3 regions of the Pedobacter sp. D749 genome follow, and region 3 is predicted to be linked to each of the others. Evidence: riboswitches for the same ligand, from Rfam matches in the RefSeq annotation. Region 3 holds a riboswitch; each other region holds the start of a gene.

Region 1 (6,515 bases), 1.6 Mb from region 3:
GCCCCAATACTCTTTACGTACACGTTCGTGCATCCGCTCAGCAAATGCTTCAGCTAAACGATCGGCCAATGCTTTAGCCATGATACTGTTATAATCATCGTAATTGGATTCGAACTCATTTACCAGTTCATCAATCCCGATACCAGCAGTTACAGCAAAACCACCAAAATAATCCTGAATACCACTTTCTTTCGGAGCAATGAAATCAGATAAAGCATAATAAGGCTGCCCATCTACCTTTTCGGCCTGCTGGCGAAGAGTGTGAATCGTAACGGAAGATGGTTGATGTAAGCTAGATGATGGGGCTTCACTTCCATTTTCCATTTTACCTCTTACATCCAAAACAATATCGTCTCCTACCGCATTTGCAGGCCAGAAACCAATTACAGCTCTTGCCGTTAATAGTTTTTCGTCCAGAATGCGTTTTAATAAAGTCTGTGCATCATCAAAAAGTTTCTTTGCTTCATCACCAACATTTTTATCATCGAAAATTTTCGGATAACTTCCGCGGAGTTCCCAGGTATGGAAAAATGGTGTCCAATCGATGTAAGGAACCAGTTCTTCTAAGGGATAATTATCAAAAACCCTTGTACCTGTAAATTCCGGAACAGGTAGATTGAGTTGAAAATCGATCTTAAATTTATTCGCTCGTGCTTCTTCTAAAGTTTTAAAACGTTTATCCGATCGTTTATTTAAATGTGCTTCGCGGGCTTTATCATATTCAGCTCTTATTCCAGCAATATATTCATCTCTCGTATCAGGATTCATTAAAGTACTACAAACGGTAACACTTCTGGAAGCATCCAACACATGGATGGCGGGACCTGAATAATTAGGTGCTACTTTTACCGCAGCGTGGATCCTGGAAGTAGTAGCTCCACCGATGATCAAGGGAATGGTAAAACCTTCGCGTTCCATCTCTTTGGCAAAGTGAACCATTTCATCCAGTGACGGTGTAATTAAACCGCTTAGACCAATAATATCAGCTTTTATTTCTTTAGCTTTTTTGATGATTTCCTGTGCCGGAACCATCACGCCCATATCAACAATTTCGAAGTTATTACAAGCCAATACCACGCCCACAATATTTTTTCCAATATCGTGTACATCGCCTTTTACGGTGGCCATTAACACTCTTCCGGCAGATGAACTCTGATCCTGATCGGGATTATCCAGTTTTTCCTGTTCGATAAACGGCAATAAATAGGCTACCGCTTTTTTCATTACCCTCGCCGATTTTACCACCTGAGGCAGGAACATTTTTCCGGCACCAAAAAGATCACCGACAATATTCATTCCGTCCATCAATGGTCCTTCAATTACCTGAATCGGCCGGGCATATTTTTGTCTGGCTTCTTCCACATCATCATCCAGGTATTCCACAATTCCTTTTACCAGTGAATGTGATAACCTTTCTTCAACAGGACCTTTTCTCCACTCTTCATCTTTAACAACCTCTTTGCCTTTTGATTTTACGGTATCGGCATATTCTACCAAACGCTCCGTAGCATCGTCTCTTCGGTTTAAAAGCACATCTTCTACTCTTTCTAATAATTCGGGCGGAATTTCCTGATAAACCTCTAACATTCCCGCGTTTACGATCCCCATATCTAAACCGGCCTGAATGGCATGATAAAGAAATGCGGAGTGCATCGCCTCGCGAACGGTATTATTCCCTCTGAAAGAGAAAGAAATATTGGAAACCCCACCACTTACTTTAGCGTGAGGCAGGTTTTCTTTGATCCAACGGGTGGCATTAATAAAATCGACGGCATAATTATTATGCTCTTCTAATCCGGTTGCAACGGTTAAAATATTTGGGTCGAAAATAATATCCTCTGGCGGGAAACCAATTTCGTGTACCAAAATATCATAACTCCTTTTGCATATTTCTTTTCTACGCTCATAATTATCGGCCTGTCCCTGTTCATCAAAAGCCATTACAACTACGGCAGCACCATATTGCATAATTTTGCGGGCACTTTCGCGGAATTTATCTTCCCCTTCTTTTAAGGAAATCGAGTTTACAATTCCTTTTCCCTGCAAACATTTTAAGCCATTTTCAATAACCGACCATTTAGATGAATCGACCATGATAGGCAATTTGGCAATGTCCGGTTCAGAAGCGATGAGGTTTAAGAATTTAGTCATTGCTGCTTCCGAATCCAGCATCCCTTCATCCATGTTTACATCGATTACCTGTGCACCGCCTTCAACTTGCTGCAAAGCAACGGCTAATGCGGCTTCATAATCGCCACCCAAAATCAGTTTGGAGAATTTTGGAGATCCGGTAATATTGGTTCTTTCACCAATATTTACAAAAATACTATCCGGGGTGATGGTTACAGGCTCCAATCCGCTTAAACGCATGTATGGTTCAAGAACCGGTATTTTACGGGGCTCAGCTTTTCGGGCATTTTTAGCAATACAGCCAATATGATCTGGCGTGGTACCACAACAACCTCCTACTATATTCACAAAACCGGAAGCAATAAAGTCATCAACCAGATGTGCGGTTTCATGCGGCTGCTCATCGTAAGCACCAAACTCATTTGGCAAACCCGCATTTGGATAGGCGGAAACATAACATCCTGCTTTTGCCGCTAACTCTTCAATGTGCGGACGCATTTCTTTAGCCCCCAAAGCACAGTTAAAACCGATACTTAATGGTTTTGCATGCATTACAGAGTTCAAAAAAGCCTCAGCAGTTTGCCCTGAAAGTGTTCTACCCGAAGCATCGGTAATGGTACCAGAAATCATGATCTCCAGTTTACGCCCAATTACCTCTTCATATTTTTTAATGGCTACAATAGCCACTTTAGCATTCAAGGTATCGAAAATGGTTTCGATTAATAATACATCGGAACCGCCATCTACTAAACCACGTACCTGTTCGTAATAAGCTGCTTCGAGCTCATCAAAATAAACCGCCCTAAAACCAGGGTCGTTTACATTCGGCGACATGGACAGGGTACGGTTGGTTGGGCCAATAGCACCGGCAACAAAACATTTACGGTCTGGATTTGCAGCCATGAACTCGTTAACAGCTTCTTTTGCCACGCGTGCACCTTCAAAACTCATTTCGTAAGAAAGGTCTTCCATCTGGTAATCGGCCATGGAAATGCGCTGCGTACTGAAAGTATTTGTCTCAATAATATCGGCACCAGCGGCCAGGTACTCCAGGTGTATTGTTTTAATAATATCCGGACGTGTGATGTTAAGCAAATCATTATTGCCTTTTACATCACAGGGATGGTTTTTAAATCGTTCCCCTCTAAAATCTTCTTCGGTTAAGGTATATCGCTGAATCATGGTACCCATTGCACCATCAATCACCAAAATACGTTTTTCTAATTCTTCTCTTATACCCATTTGTTGTGTAAAATGTGGGATGGAAAATGGAAAATGGCAAGACACATCATACATCTTCCATTATACATCATTACATCCTAAAAGGCTTATTTAAAAAGTTGGTACGTGAATCGTAATCCTAAACTTATCTGTTTCTGCTATTTGCAGAATAGAATTTAGCACCTTGTATGGTTACAGGTTGCTAAGACTTCGTTGGGTCTAATCCCTCCGTCTTTCTTAATAAGCATACAAAAATGCAACAAAGCAACATCAATTCCAAAAATTATCGCTTCGGCACCAAATAAAATTACAAAGGCCACGCAAAACTGCGCAGCCTTAAGAATATTGTTCTGTTAATGATTACTTTCTGCTTCCGAAAATACGAAGTAAGAAAAGGAAGATATTTAAGAAATCCAGGTATAAAGACAGTGCTGCTACAATTGCCATTTTTTTAGATTCAATCTGAAGAACCTGTTCACCGCTAGCTTCGATCCCTTCGCCAATTCTTTTTATTTTTTGTACATCATAAGCGGTTAATGCCGTAAATATTGCAATACCAATAAACGCCATAAACAAACTGAATTGTTCGCTTTGAACAAACATATTTATTACACTGGCAATCACTAAACCAATTACGCCAACCATTAAAATCGGCCCAAATTTACTTAGATCGATATTGGTGGTATAGCCCATAAATGCCATAATTCCGAAGATACCTGCGGCTCCTGCAAAACAGCTCACTACTGAACCTGAAGTATAGGTTAACAAGATAAAACTTAAACTCACTCCAGTTAATAATGAATAAAGCACAAAAACGCCAATTAATGCTGGCAATGATAATCTGCTTAAACCGAATCCCATTAATAAAACCAATCCGAGTGGTGCGAACATCGCTACATAACCGAAAATTGACATGCTCACTTTACCGGTTGCTGGATTAATATTTAAAAGGTACTGCATTAACTGCTCATTGGTACCAAATAAATAAGCTGCTACAGTTGATAAACTCAACGCCACAAACATCCATAAGAAAACGTTTGCAAAGAATTTTTTAGAAACAGATTTTTCCTGTACAAAAACACTGTTGTCCTGATATTGATAATTTTGTTGTTCCATTTTAAATTTTGTGTATTTAACTATATAAAAATAAATATTTAGTTTAATCTTTTTGTCAGCAATTCTTCAACTTTTTTAAAGAACTGCAGTGGTTTTAATGTTCGCCAAGGCAAGTCATCAAATGCACCACCAAAGTTAATGTAATAATCGATGTTATTATCGCGAAACTCGGTGATAACGTGTTCCTGAAAATTCACCCCAACAATCCAGCCATCTTCTACTTCCTGAAACCATTCTTCGTAATAACTGTCATCGGAGGCATGGAAATTCAGTATATTTTCGCCGATCAGGATAAACTTATTAATGCCTTCATCCATCATCAGCTCTAAAATATCGCGCTTCATCAGCATAATGTCGTTGTTAATGGCATCGTTCCACTCGCCTATAAACTCGATAACGGCATAACTGCGATCATAATCAGCATATAATACCTTCATATATAGCGTATTAGAACCGAACTCATCCCACTGTGGGTGCAATAAAAAGTTATAAATCTGCTTATCGAAGTAAAGTTCTGAATATTCGGTATTGTAAAATGGCGAACGCTCATCTTCTGCCGAAATATAATCATCTCTCCACTGGTAATAAGGCTCAATTTCGTGCATAATTTTCTAATTATTGAATGAGCGAGTTTTGAATGAGGGAATGATTAATGCTACTTTTACATGCTATCACTCACTAATTCTTTCATTCACTCAATCCATCCTTCTCTCATTTCTTAGTGCCCTGCTTCAACAGCTTTTCGCACACTTCCATAACGGTTTAACAATTGGGCAGCTTCATCGTAGCCAATATTCAGTTCGTCGGCCACCATTTGTGTACCTCGATCGACCAATTTATGGTTAGTTAACTGCATATCGACCATTTTATTGCCAACTACACGCCCTAACTGAACCATAACGGTAGTGCTTAACATATTTAATACCATTTTCTGCGCCGTACCGGATTTCATGCGGGTTGAGCCCGTAATAAATTCAGGGCCAACCACCACTTCAACCGGAAAATCCGATTCTGCAGCAATAGGTCCGCCTGCATTACAAACAATACAGCCTGTTAAAATACCATGCTTACGTGCCGTGTTTAATCCACCGATTACATATGGCGTAGTACCTGAAGCTGCCAGGCCAACTAAACAATCTTTTTCATTAATGTCAAATTCCTTAAGATCTTTCCAGGCCTGTTCGGCATCATCTTCAGCAAATTCTACCGCTCTTCTTATCGCAGTGTCTCCGCCGGCAATAATCCCTACAACCCAATCAAAAGGAACCCCATAAGTAGGCGGACATTCTGAAGCATCTACCACGCCTAAACGACCACTTGTGCCTGCACCTATGTAAAAGAGACGGCCTCCCTTTTTCATTCGCCCCGCAATGGCCGATGTTAATTTTTCGATTTGAGGCAAAGATTTTTCGACTGCAAATGCTACAGTTTTATCTTCGTTATTAATGCCCTGCAAAACTTCTAACACCGACATCTGATCAATGTGGTCATAGTTAGATTCTTGCTCGGTAACTCTATTCATAAATTTAATTTTGATAAAATTCGGTAAATTCTTTTTAAAAACTACGCTATAAATTCAAAAAATCTGACATAAATTTTAACCAATCAATTCATTGCATTAATTAATGTTAAATATTATAAACAAAAGACATGAAAATGCAGTTAAAAAATATATCAACTCGCTAATTTTCATAAATTTGCGGTAACGCCAATGAAAAAAAACACCCGCAACAACATATTGATCGCTGTAAGCTATTCTGTAATTTTAATAGTGGGGATGTTTTTGGGCATAAAATTCATTAAAGATCAAGGCTTTGGCGTTAAAAAAAGTCCTCAATTAGCCAATAACAGCGACGAAAAATTAAACGAAATCTTACATATCATCAATGGCAATTACGTTGATGACATCAATACCGATTCGCTTCAAAACTTACCTATCGATAGTGTTTTACACCAACTCGATCCACATAGTGTTTACCTGCCTCCGACTGATGCGCAAGATATGACCGATAACCTGGAAGGAAATTTTGAAGGCGTAGGCATAGAAT
Region 2 (6,515 bases), 350 kb from region 3:
ATCGAATTAAATTTATTTGATAGTTGGTATCTGCCTAGTGCTCAATCATAATGATTTAAATATTATTCTGATTAGCGCTGTAGTTTATTTTTGTACTAAAAATTTTAGTTTAAATTTGTGCTTCCCTAAAATAATTGTTTTTCTAATCGTGCGGCCAGAGAATGGATAATAGTGAAATGAGAAAAGATCTACATCATGTTGAAATCGTTCCGGATTTTTCTTCATTTAGAAAGGAACATTACCGAAAAGAAACCGTATGGCACCGGGATTGGAAGTTGGCTTTTCCACCTTCATTTAGAGAGGTTGCCTTTTATGATGCTGCAAATTCCGATACTCACCGGGCAGATATTTTTACACCGTCGGGTTATACCATTGAGTTCCAAAACTCTCCCATAACACCTGCCGAGCTCCATAGTAGGGAAGCCTTTTATCCAAACTTGATATGGGTACTGAATGGTAAAAAATTTAAAGGTTTTAAAATATTGAAACATCTGCCAGATGTGGATGATGCGAAACTAAAGGATTATGAGTTTTGTCATTCCGATCACCTTTCAATGGTTAGAAAAGCTGAGGTGATGCAGGGAATACCCAATCCAAAAATACTTAATTTTTACCATCCGGAATTACAAGGGGTTAAATTCACCTCAAACCTATATTCTTTTTGCTGGAAACAACCGCATAGTGTATGGTATTTAGCTACCGCTAAAATTATTGTTGACTTAGGCGGGCATTTTTTATATGAACTAAAACAGCGTAAACAATTAAACGGAAATTACCCGTACCTGGAAATGTTAAAGAGAAAAACCTTTATCGATTGGCATACCCCGCCAGAAGTTTAAGATAATATAAGTAAAAACGCATTTGAGATTGCGATATAGATAGATGGAAAGGAAATCTCACTAAAAAAACGTATTAAACGCCATACATGGCAGGCGTTTTTAATACGTTCAGCAGTCTTATTTCATACTGTCGTTTATTTTATTAATCATGACTAAATGGCTTTGAACAATTGGTGCAGTTTTAGTTGCAAAAGATTTAAGATCTGCGTCTTTTCCATCTCTTGATTCATCTTCCATTAATTTTAAGGTAGATTTATGTCCGTCAACCATGGCACTTACATAAGCTTTATCAAAATCTGCACCTGTTTTTTTGCTTAGGTCGTCCATTTTTTTCTTGTGCTCATCATCTACTGTACTCGGAAGCGTAATGTTTTTTTGTTTTGCTATGGCCATTAATTCGGTATTTGCCATACCATGGTCTTTAACCATCATGGTTGCAAATTCTTTAACCTGGGGATTACTGCTTTTTTCGAGGGCCAGTTTTCCCAATTCTACTTCTGCCATACCGCCAACAGCTGCCTGAGTAGTGAATTTGGCATCGGCTTCTTCAACGGCAATTCCTCCTGTAGCTGTAGTATTCGTGGTGGTATCTTTTGCCATGTTTAAACTGTCGGCACTTTCTTTTGCATCTTTATTTCCACCATTACAGGCCTGAAAGGCCAGGGCCGAAATAGCCATTACATACATTAACTTTTTCATATTCATTGTTTTTGTTGTATATGGATAACATGTTGTAATGCAAAAGGGTTTTAAGCTTTTGAATATTCATGGATTCATACAACAGCCAGTTGCTCTGAAAACTAAATGAGTTAATAGTGAAATTAACATTATGCCAAAAGTTCCTGAACTGAACTGTCTTCGTTAGGCTCTTTTACATTGTAGCACGCTGCGAGGGATCGTCATTACTGTTAGACTAGCTATTTCTTCAACAGCGTATCAATCTCCACATTAAATTCTTTCACAAATTCATCATAAAATTTACCGGTTGCCGGGCCATTAAAACCTGTATGGATCTGGGCTACATTTCCCTGTTTATCGATGATAATGGTAGTTGGGAAAGATAAAAATGAATCAAGCGCGGGCAACGATTCAGATACCACCTGTTTGTCTGCTGTACCTGCCAATACCTGATCATATTCGATTCCAAAACGTTCTCTGAAACGGGTCATCACTTTCTTTGCATATTCAGGTTCGGTTGAACGTTCGTAATGCAAAGCAATAATTTCTACACCGCGATTTTTGTTCTTTTTGTACCATGGCGCCATAAAAGTAGCTTCGTCAACACAATTAGGGCACCAGCTTCCAGTTATGGTTAAAATCACCACTTTGTTTTTATACTTTTCATCTTTTAGCGAAATCTTTTTTTCATTTAGATCAGGAAAGCTAAAATCAAGTGTTTTGTATCCTGATTTAAGATAAGTAAGCTTGTAAGGATCGGGGAGGGCTGCATCTTTATTTTTGGTTCCGGTAAAAGGCTGACTACCCCTTGCTCCTAAAATTTCACCCTTAACAACTCCATCTGCCTGGAAAGTTCCTTTGTAATAAGCAGGAGAGGAGCCAATAAAACTAGAAAGTTGAAATTCATTTCCTTCTACAACACCTTCCAGATAACGAGAATCGCCGGTTACGCGGAGAAAAGTACCCGTAAGTTTGTTTCCTGTTTGTTTAAATAAACCTACTGTTTTTTCTTCTTTACCATTTGGCGATGTAAAAACCACATCGTAACTACCAGAATAGTCTGCTGTAGCAGGTTTATCAGTTTTAAAACGGTAATTTTTGTGCTCGGCAATAATGACTAAAGGTTTACCAGCTTTATCCTGTTTTCTTAACGCACCAGTTAACTGATCACCAACTATCGCAAACGCAAGTTCGTTATCAAACTGATCCAGTTTGACAAAAAGCGAGTCGGCAGTTTGTTTTACAGGACCACCTTCGAAACGCTCTTCAGCATTGCGGAAAGATAATTTTTGGTGGCCGTTTTTTTCGCTGATCTCGAAGTTAAAGGGGATTTCTAATCCTTCCTTTACTTTAGCTATTCCGCGCCAGTTACCGAGGGCAACAAATGTTTTTTGGTTTTTCTTCTGAAGTTTTGCTGCCTGTTTTTTTACCAGGGCCGTTTGTTCCTGAGCGTAAGTGAAGGTTATTGATATGGCCAGTACGGCTGTTAAAAGGGATTTAAGTTTCATTGGGACGGTGTTTGTCGACTAAATTACTAGACAAAGATATGGATGTAATTGTCAAATAAAAAATATTTCGATAAAAAAACTATAAAAACTATAGGATAAATGGAATTAATTATACCTTTGCCCAAGTTATTTTAAAATACTTATCAAGAAAGGCGGAGGGAATGGCCCTGTGAAACCTTAGCAACCATCTAATTTTTAGAAATGGTGCTAATTCCATCCCAGATGAATCTGGGGTAGTTAAGTCAGTTGTTTGCGCTATCCTAATATAAAATATATGGAGCACTTCTGATTTAAGAGGTGCTTTTTTTTTAGCCCTGAATGCCTTCTTGAAATTAAATTATGCATTAAATAAAATCATTCAAATGAGAAAAACAGACAAGCTAAAATCGCCTTATGTAAATCCTTGTGTAGACTCCCGAATGCGCTAGTCCTGTTAAAATTGCTCCGTTTTAACAGGCACTTTTGATCTAACCATCCCATTTTATTTTTTTATAAAACACGGTTATTAACCGTTAGGGATTCGTTTTGTCCAAAATTTATCTTTTAACCAATTTTTAAAACACACACATGATCAAATTTTTAAAATCAATGGCATTCATCTTACTGCTCTTTATTACGCAGCAGGTATTTGCTCAAAATGTCACCGTTACCGGGACGGTAAAGTCGGCAGATGGCGAGACACTGCCCGGCGTTTCTATATTTATCAAAGAAACCAGGCAAACTACCATTTCTGATGGGAAAGGTGTTTTTTCTATCAGTGCGCCTGATCAAGGTACTTTAGTATTTTCTTATATCGGTTTTAAAACCCAGGAAATACAAATCAATAAAAATGCCGGGCCGATTTCAGTCATTCTTCAATCAAGCGATAATGCGCTGGATGAGGTAGTGGTTACCGCATTGGGAATTTCGAGGCAGAAAAAATCGCTCGGTTATGCTGTTCAGGAATTAAAAGGACAAGATCTGGCCGAAGCTAAAGAATCTAACCTGGTAAATGCACTGGCTGGAAAAATAGCCGGAGTTAGGGTAACGAACAGTCAGGGCAGCATGGGATCATCCCGCGTAGTCATCAGAGGAGAAACATCTATCGCCGGAAATAACCAGCCATTATTTGTGGTTGATGGGATTCCGGTAGATAACTCTCAGTTAAATTCTGCAGGCGCAAGAGATTATGCGAATGCCATTTCAGATATCAATCCAGAGGATATAGAATCAATTAGTGTGCTAAAAGGACCAAATGCTGCGGCATTATATGGCTCGAGGGCTGCCGGTGGGGTGATCTTGATTAAAACCAAAACAGGTAAATCGAAAAAAGGATTGGGTATTGATATTAACTCCAATGCCGTTTTAGAAACATTGCTCACCCTGCCGGTTTATCAAAATGCTTTTGGTCAGGGATCAGAAGGGAAGTTCAGTTATGTGGATGGCGCAGGTAAAGGTATTAATGATGGGGTAGATGAGAGCTGGGGGCCAAAACTGGATGGAAGATTAATTCCGCAGTTTTTTTCAAAAGGAGTTGCGGTTCCATTTATAGCCCATCCAGATAACGTACGCGATTTCTTTCAAACCGGATATTCATTAAATAATGGGGTATCGGTCGCAGATGCTGGCGAAAAGTACGATTACCGCATCTCCTACAATAACCTGAAACAAGTAGGCATTGTGCCGAATTCTGGACAGGGCAAAAACTCATTTGTATTAAATACGTCACTGAAGATAACACCAAAACTAACCTTAACGGCTAATGCGAATTATAGCAAACTTAATTCAGATAATTTGCCTGGCACAGGAGGTTCACGTTCAACAAGTACCATGTTACAGTTTACGTGGTTTGGCCGTCAGGTTGATATTAACCAGTTAAAAAACTATTTGGATGAAAATGGAAAAACGTTTAACTGGAATAACAGCTATTATAGCAACCCATATTGGGTAGCTTACGAAAATACAGTTTCGCAGAACCGCAGTCGCATTATCGGTAGTTTAGCCCTTAATTATAAAATTATTGACGGACTTGATTTCAATTTCAGATCGGGTACGGATTATTACAACGACAGGCGTAAAGTTAGAATCGCTTATGGTACGAACGGAACACCTTTTGGCTCTTACACTGAAAGTGCCTTTACCGTAAGCGAGAATAATACCGATGCAACCTTAAACTTTAACAAGCAGTTAAATGATGATTTTAGCTTAGAATTATTGGGTGGTGGTAACATCCGCAGGCAATATATTGAGCAGAATGATCAAAGTGCACCTAAACTAGCCATCGCAGGACTTTATACCCTTAAAAACTCTCGTGATCCTCTTATTTCATCTAATAATTTATCGCGTTTAAAATCATATAGTGTTTATGCATCAGGTCAGATCGGTTTCAGAAATTACCTTTTTGCCAACATCACCGCACGTAACGATTGGTCGTCTACTTTGCCAGCACAGAACAGATCTTATTTTTACCCGTCATTTAACGGAAGTTTTGTAGCCACCGAAGCATTTGACATTAAAAGTGAAGCCCTTAATTATTTGAAAATACGTGGGGGCTGGTCTAAAGTAGGTAAAGATGCAGATCCTTATCGTTTGATCAATACTTATGCATTTAGTGCGCCTTTTAACGCAAACCCTCAGCTTACCACAAGTAATATCGACCTTAATCCTAACCTTAAACCAGAAACTACCACTTCAACAGAACTCGGCGTTGAGGCTGTTTTCTTTAACAAAAGGTTACGTTTAGATTTAAGTGCATACAATACCAATAGTTACAATCAGATTTTGGCTGCCGATGTAAGTCATAGTACCGGATTTAGCTCAAAACTGCTTAATGCCGGAAAAATAAACAACAAGGGTATAGAAGCACAATTGGGCATCACCCCAATCAAAAAAACTTTTACATGGGATATTGATTTCAATTTCGCAGCAAACAGAAGTAGGGTAATTGAACTCGATGCAGAGAAATTATTAACGAATTACATTGTCGCTACCAACTCAGCACAGGTGATTGCTACCGTTGGACAACCTTATGGATCGCTTTTCGGAACAGCCTTTTTAAGAGATGGTAATGGAAATATTATTGTAAATGCCACAGGCGCACCAGCTACAAACCCGACCAAACAGGTATTGGGAAAATATACACCAGATTGGATTGGTGGGGTGTACAATACTTTTACGTATAAAGGTATAAGTTTAGGCGTACTGGTTGATGCAAGTATTGGTGGTTCTATTTACAACGGTACCTATGCAACAGGCACTTATACCGGAGTCTTAGCCTCTACGCTTCCGGGAAGGGCAGCAGAATATGGCGGAATCTCCTATTATTATCCTGGTAACGATAAAGCCAACGGCACCGTAAGGGTAAACGGAACCGCTCCGACAGGTGTAACGGTTTATGATGACGGAATTGTTTTTGATGGCGTAACTGCCGATGGTAAACGCAATGAGAAAATATTGCCTGCTCAACAGTATTACAAAACCTTCAGAAATATAGACGAAGCAAATATTTTCG
Region 3 (6,515 bases):
TGAAGATTCAGGCACATTGCTCATCTGGTTATGCTGATTTCTGAATTTTAGCGGAATAAAAGTCTGGAAACCACCAGTACGGTCTTGCAGTTCCCTTAGTTTCTCCATGTGATCTACGCGGTGCCAGTATTTTTCGATATGCCCATAAAGCATGGTCGCATTACTGCGCATGCCCAGTTTGTGCCATTCTTCATGTATATCTAACCATTGCTGACCAGTACATTTATCTTTGGCAATCTGCTCCCTGATCTCTGGATGGAAAATTTCTGCCCCACCACCTGGTATCGATTCCAATCCGGCTTCTTTCATCAAACGCATACCTGTTGCGTAATCGATTTTAGCTTTTTTGAAAATATAGTGGTACTCTACAGGCGTTAATGCTTTTACATGCAGATCAGGACGGTGTTGTTTAATAGCCGTGAATAATGCAGAATAAAATGCCACATCGTATTGTGGAAGCACGCCCCCAACAATATGTACCTCCGTTACCGGTTCACCATCGTATTTTTTAACGATATCGAGCATTTGCTCCATCGTTAAAGCCCAGCCTTCTTCTTTTTGTTTAATTAAACGGGAGTACGAGCAAAATTTGCAGTCGTAAACGCAAAGATTGGTAGGTTCTAAGTGAAAGTTTCGGTTAAAATAAGTTTTATCGCCGTGTTTTTTCTCACGTATGTAATTGGCGAGGACACCGAGGTAACCTAGTTCAGCCTGTTCATAAAGGTAAACACCTTCATCAAATGTAATCCGTTCTCCGTGAAGAACTTTGTGTGCTATGTTTTGTAATTCAGTTGATAAATTGGTATCAGCTAATATTTGTTCAACTTGCTCAGTTGTATTCATTCCTGATTTATTTTGAACAAAAATACAATAATGGGGCGATTTGAAAATCATTTTCTTGTAACAAACCGTGATTTTTGAATGTCAATCTTAATAATTAACCACAGATGAACACGGATAAACGCAGATATTGATTGCTTTTATTTTGTAAAATCTCTTGGCATCGTCATCTCGACTGAACGCAGTGGAATGGAGAGATCTATCTTTATAGATTTCTCGACTTCGTTGCACTTCGCTCGAAATGACGACGCTTTAGAGGAAACTATAAAGATAGATCAGTAACGGTTACAAAAAAAGCACCTCTTTTCAGAAGTGCTCTTATTATGTTTTTCACAGGTAAATCTAATTATCTCGCTGCAGGGGTAAAGGTTAATACGATATTTGCAGTTTTACCACCAAATTCGATTGGCGATTTTAAGATCATTTGTGTGCTGGAAAGATCAGTTAACACTAAACGATAACCTTCTGTTACGTTTTTAGCTTTATCACCTTCAAATATTTTTTTGAACTGAAAAGTCTGGTCTTTAGGTGCAGCCGACCAGAATATAGTCTGCATTACCGAACCACAAGTGCTTGATGCTGGTAAAGTGTAAGAACCATTACCACTATTGGTTAAATTCCATGTACTTCCCTGGAAACATTTGTACGATTTCTCTCCAAATAATCCTTGAACAGCCCCATCAGGCAAACCTTCTAAAGCCACATTACTTACTACCCAGTCGCGAACAACTGTACCTCTGCTACCTGTTACTCCTGCAGTTACTCTTTTTGCAGTATTACAACTTTGTAACATTACTAAAGTAGAACATGCTATTGCGATAGCTATAAATAATCTTTTCATTTTTTGTTTAATTAAATTTCGACAAACTTGTTACATAAATCTTGCCAAAACCATTACGAACCTTAAATTAGCGCCAAATTATTAAATTGCTCCCGATATCATTTCGATTAAAATCAATTATTATGAAACCCGAAACCCTTGCTATTCACGCTTCTAATCTCGTAAAAAGTACTACAGGTGATGTTACGCTGCCAATTAATCTATCAACCACTTTTTTTCGTAGCGAAGATGGTGGTTATCCCGGTGGGCACATGTATAGCAGGGTAAGTAATCCAAACCGGTCTGCTTTAGAAAACACTATAGCAAAATTAGAATATGGCGAAGATGCAGCTGCTTTTTCTTCGGGTAATACCTGTGGACTGGCCATGTTTCAGGCTTTAAAACCAGGTAGCCATATTATAGCACCAGATGATATGTATTGGGGCATAAAAAAACAATTACTTACTATTTTTAACGATAGTTTGGAATTTGATTTTGTTGATCAAACGGATTTAAATCTGATACAATCAAGCATTAAGCCCAATACTAAACTGATCTGGATCGAAACCCCTTCTAATCCATTACTAAAGGTTACAGATATTGAAGAAATTGCCAGAATTGCTAAAGCAAAAAATATCACCCTGGTTTGCGACAGCACCTTTGCCTCTCCAATTTTACAGAATCCAATATTATTGGGTGCCGATATAGTAATGCACAGCAGTACCAAATATTTAGGAGGCCATAGTGATGTGCTTGGTGGGATTTTAATTACGGCCAAAAAAGATGAATTATGGGAGCGCATCAAAAATATACAACAAACCGGTGGTGCCGTACCCTCTCCTTTTGATTGCTTTTTATTAACCCGTAGCATTAAAACCCTGGCTTACCGCATGAAAGGCCATTGCGAAAACGGCAAAAAAGTAGCCGACTATTTAAACGGACATCCGAATGTTGAAGCTGTATTTTATCCTGGGTTGGAAAGTCACCCACAACATGAAATTGCAAAAAAACAGATGAAAGATTTTGGCGGGATGATGTCGTTTTTAGTTAAGGGCGATGCTGAAGCTGCTCATAAAGTGGCAAATAAAGTTCAGCTATTTGCACAGGCTACCAGTTTAGGTGGTGTAGAGAGTTTGATAGAACACCGTTATTCAGTAGAAGGACCGGATAGTAAAACGCCAAAAAATTTACTCCGTATTTCAGTAGGATTAGAGCATGTAGACGATATTATTGCCGATTTAGCGCAGGCGTTAGGTTAAAGTATAAAACCTATGAGGTCTTTAAGACCTTATAGGTTTCTAGTTATTTCGAACCTTTGTTGCTAAACCCGATTGCAGCGATATCCTTTTTGGCTGTCACCCTGAGCGAAGTCGAAGGGTAGCCAAAAAGATAAAGCGTAAAGCGGGACTGCAATCTCCTAAGGACTACAGTACCCTAATTTTCCAAAACTTACTTAGGATTACAAATCGTGGTCAACTTTAACGAATAGTTAGCCTCCAGTGGTTCGTTAGTTTGCGCTAAACGTTGAGAACCGGTATTGGCAGGACAAGCAATATCCCCTGCTGCATCATAAACCAATTTATTTCCATCTGCTAATAATCCTTTTGGTACATAAACCTGCACTTTGGTAATTGAATAACCAGAAGGAAAATAACGCACATAATAACCGTCAGGGTGTTTCGTCCAGATGCCACTTGGCACATCACTTCTCGGCGGAGCCATCCCCGCTATAATAGCATATCTTTCCATATCGGCATAAGTATAATTCCCAGATGACACCAGTTGGCGGATATTATTTTCTGCTTCAAAAACAGCTTTCATTCCTGAAGGTAACTGGTCTTTAGCTTTTTCCATTACATCAAAAGGTAAAATGCCTAAAGCGCCTCCTTCCAATTGCGTAAGTTGTTTTGGCGTTAACAATTTCATTGCAGTTACTTTAACTTGTCCGTTAAAATCGGCAAATTTTGTTCTGGCAATAATGGTCCAAAGTAAAGCCTGGATATCATGCTGTTCTACTTCAGGATGTTTCTCTGCACTTTTTAATATCGCAACTACAATTTCTTCTTTCGAGCCTAAAACTGGGGCAAACATGTAACCATCGCCCTTTGATGGCGCAAAAGTTCCGGCTTTCAGGCAGTAGCTTTTGTTGGTCATTTCGTACAAACCCTCACAGAGTACAAAACCGCCATCTGAATTTTTAGGCAGTAAATACAAGGGCTGAGCTTTTAAATTTAATGAATTAATGAAATCAGGCAGTTTTTCGCCATCCCTGTTTACATCCTCAAAGTTGGTGGTAATGGCAGCTGGCTGTTTTAAAAACCTGTCTACGCCTAAAGCTTTAGCACCCTGAGCAGTACCGACTTTCAATAATTTATCTTTTAAACCTCCGAATTGGGCGTTTGCATTAGTTAAACACATCCCCGTGAATAGCAGGCCTAAGCCTAGAACTGTTATATTTTTCATCATAATTATATTTAGATAGGTCACACAAACTTAGAATTTTAAGTGTTAATTTTTATATTAAAAGTTTTAATTTGCCGCAATACAATAAAATACATTACTCATTTCCAAACGATTAACAAAAATTCAAAATTTTATTTTGTGAATTAAAATTAAATTCAGACATTTGAAATATTATTTGGTAGAAAGCTAAATAAAAGTCAATCTTCGCAGGTTGATTTATAAAGAAGTGGCGAGAGACTGGCTCGATGACCCACTGGCAACCCTCAGAAAGAGAAGGTGCCAATTCCTGACCGGATAATATGGTGTTATCTGGAGATATAAATGAAAACTGATGAAAACATTAAATCTTCAATCGCTAAGCGACCCCAGTGCAAACCTTAAAAATTTAGAACAAACTTCTATTTTTACTTTTTTCAATAGGTGTGCAATTACTTGTATGTGCTGTTGCATACAGTAATCTAAAAAATCTTCCTTTTTTGTTTCTTTCAAACTGGAAGGTCCCGAAACATCGGGATACGCCCTGCTAGGTTTTAAAATCAACCTAAATCACTACGTCTCATCAATAAATAAAACAGAAATCATGTCAACATCATATAAATTTGAAACTTTACAATTACACGCTGGTCAGGAAATAGACCCAACAACAGGTTCAAGGGCTGTGCCGATTTACCAAACTACTTCTTATGGATTTAAAAACGCTGAGCATGGCGCCAACTTATTTGCTTTAAAAGAGTTTGGCAACATTTACACCAGGATCATGAATCCGACTAATGATGTTTTCGAAAAACGTATTGCAGCTTTAGAAGGCGGCGTAGCTGCTTTGGCGGTAGCTTCAGGACAGGCTGCACAGTTTATTGCATTGAATAACATTTTAGAAGCTGGAGATAGTATTGTTTCTTCTTCGCACATTTACGGTGGAACTTATAACCAGTTTAAAGTTGCTTTTAAACGTTTAGGTATCCATGTCGATTTTGCGAATCCAGATGTACCTGACGAATTTGAAGCTAAAATTACCGATAAAACGAAAGCCATCTATCTCGAAACCATCGGCAACCCGGCATTTAGTGTTCCTGATTTTGAGAAAATTGCTGCAATTGCAAAGAAATACGATTTACCTTTAGTTGTTGATAATACTTTTGGCGCAGGAGGTTATTTGTTTAAGCCTTTAGAACATGGAGCAAACATTGTTGTAGAATCTGCAACGAAATGGATTGGCGGACACGGCACAAGCATTGGTGGTGTGATCATTGATGGCGGAAACTATAACTGGGGCAATGGTAAATTCCATCAATTCTCTGAACCATCAGCAGGTTATCATGGTTTGGTTTTCAGCGATGTTTTCGGCATCGGCGGACCATTTGGCAACATCCAGTTTATCATCCGTGCACGTGTGGAAGGATTAAGAGATCTTGGTCCTGCCCTATCCCCTTTTAATTCTTTCCTTTTATTGCAGGGCTTAGAAACCTTATCGCTCCGTGTACAACGCCATGTTGATAATGCTTTAGAACTGGCTACCTGGTTAGAAAATCATCCATTGGTTCAGGAAGTACAATATCCGGGATTAGCGAGTAGCAAATATAATAACCTGGCAAAAAAATATTTAAGTAACGGCTTCGGTGCAGTTTTATCTTTCGAATTAAAAGGAAGTAAAGAAAATGCCACACAGGTTATTGATAATTTAAAACTGGTTTCTCACCTCGCAAACGTTGGCGATGCAAAAACGTTGATTATCCAGCCATCGGCAACCACACATCAACAATTGAGTGAAGATGAGCAATTAGCCGCAGGTGTAAAACCAAACGCATTACGGGTTTCAGTCGGTATTGAGCATATTGATGACATTAAGGCCGATTTCGAGCAGGCTTTTGCATCTATTCACGCTCAGGTTTCTACAGATAGTTTATTAGCCTAGTCCCGTTCATTTTCCGAATACAACATAACAATGAGTACAGCATCAACGTATAATTATAATAAACAGTTCAAATTAGAGAGCGGAAAAAAAATCCGCAACCTGCAAATTGCTTATCAAACTTATGGCAAATTAAATGCAAATAAAGATAATGTAATTTGGGTTTGCCACGCACTGACTGCCAATGCTGATGTTTTTGAATGGTGGGAAGGTTTGTTCGGTCAGAATGCTTTGTTCAACCCGGAAGATCATTATATCGTTTGTGCCAATGTTTTAGGCTCGCATTATGGCAGCACCAACCCATTAAGTACCAATCCGGTAACAGGTTTACCTTATTACCTTTCGTTTCCGCAGTTTACGATCCGCGATTTAGTATCGGCACATCAGTTATTGGCTTCACATTTAGGTATTGATTATATTAAATTATTAATCGGTGGTTCTTTGGGTGGGCAACAAGCTGTAGAATGGAGTATTTCGGAACCG

The links. A riboswitch is a leader RNA that binds a small molecule or an ion and turns the genes downstream of it on or off. The one in region 3 is predicted to bind S-adenosylmethionine.
Region 1: it holds a riboswitch for S-adenosylmethionine, as region 3 does, so the genes downstream of both, metH (methionine synthase) here and KYH19_RS11490 (O-acetylhomoserine aminocarboxypropyltransferase/cysteine synthase family protein) in region 3, are expected to answer to the same signal.
Region 2: it holds a riboswitch for S-adenosylmethionine, as region 3 does, so the genes downstream of both, KYH19_RS10125 (SusC/RagA family TonB-linked outer membrane protein) here and KYH19_RS11490 (O-acetylhomoserine aminocarboxypropyltransferase/cysteine synthase family protein) in region 3, are expected to answer to the same signal.

Annotation. Positions count from the first base shown of each region.
Region 1 covers NZ_CP079218.1:4,496,466-4,502,980, forward strand. The annotation lists gene metH (methionine synthase) at 1-3,372, opposite strand, end outside; SAM riboswitch class I at 3,494-3,598, opposite strand; gene KYH19_RS18260 (Bax inhibitor-1/YccA family protein) at 3,712-4,467, opposite strand; gene KYH19_RS18265 (hypothetical protein) at 4,506-5,072, opposite strand; gene murQ (N-acetylmuramic acid 6-phosphate etherase) at 5,186-5,989, opposite strand; gene KYH19_RS18275 (S41 family peptidase) at 6,179-6,515, shown strand, end outside.
Region 2 covers NZ_CP079218.1:2,522,045-2,528,559, reverse strand. The annotation lists gene KYH19_RS10140 (competence protein) at 177-839, shown strand; gene KYH19_RS10135 (DUF4142 domain-containing protein) at 957-1,538, opposite strand; gene KYH19_RS10130 (TlpA disulfide reductase family protein) at 1,757-3,025, opposite strand; SAM riboswitch class I at 3,163-3,269, shown strand; gene KYH19_RS10125 (SusC/RagA family TonB-linked outer membrane protein) at 3,614-6,515, shown strand, end outside.
Region 3 covers NZ_CP079218.1:2,876,433-2,882,947, forward strand. The annotation lists gene mqnE (aminofutalosine synthase MqnE) at 1-843, opposite strand, end outside; gene KYH19_RS11475 (hypothetical protein) at 1,187-1,681, opposite strand; gene KYH19_RS11480 (PLP-dependent aspartate aminotransferase family protein) at 1,804-2,919, shown strand; gene KYH19_RS11485 (hypothetical protein) at 3,110-4,123, opposite strand; SAM riboswitch class I at 4,337-4,447, shown strand; gene KYH19_RS11490 (O-acetylhomoserine aminocarboxypropyltransferase/cysteine synthase family protein) at 4,704-6,035, shown strand; gene metX (homoserine O-acetyltransferase) at 6,066-6,515, shown strand, end outside.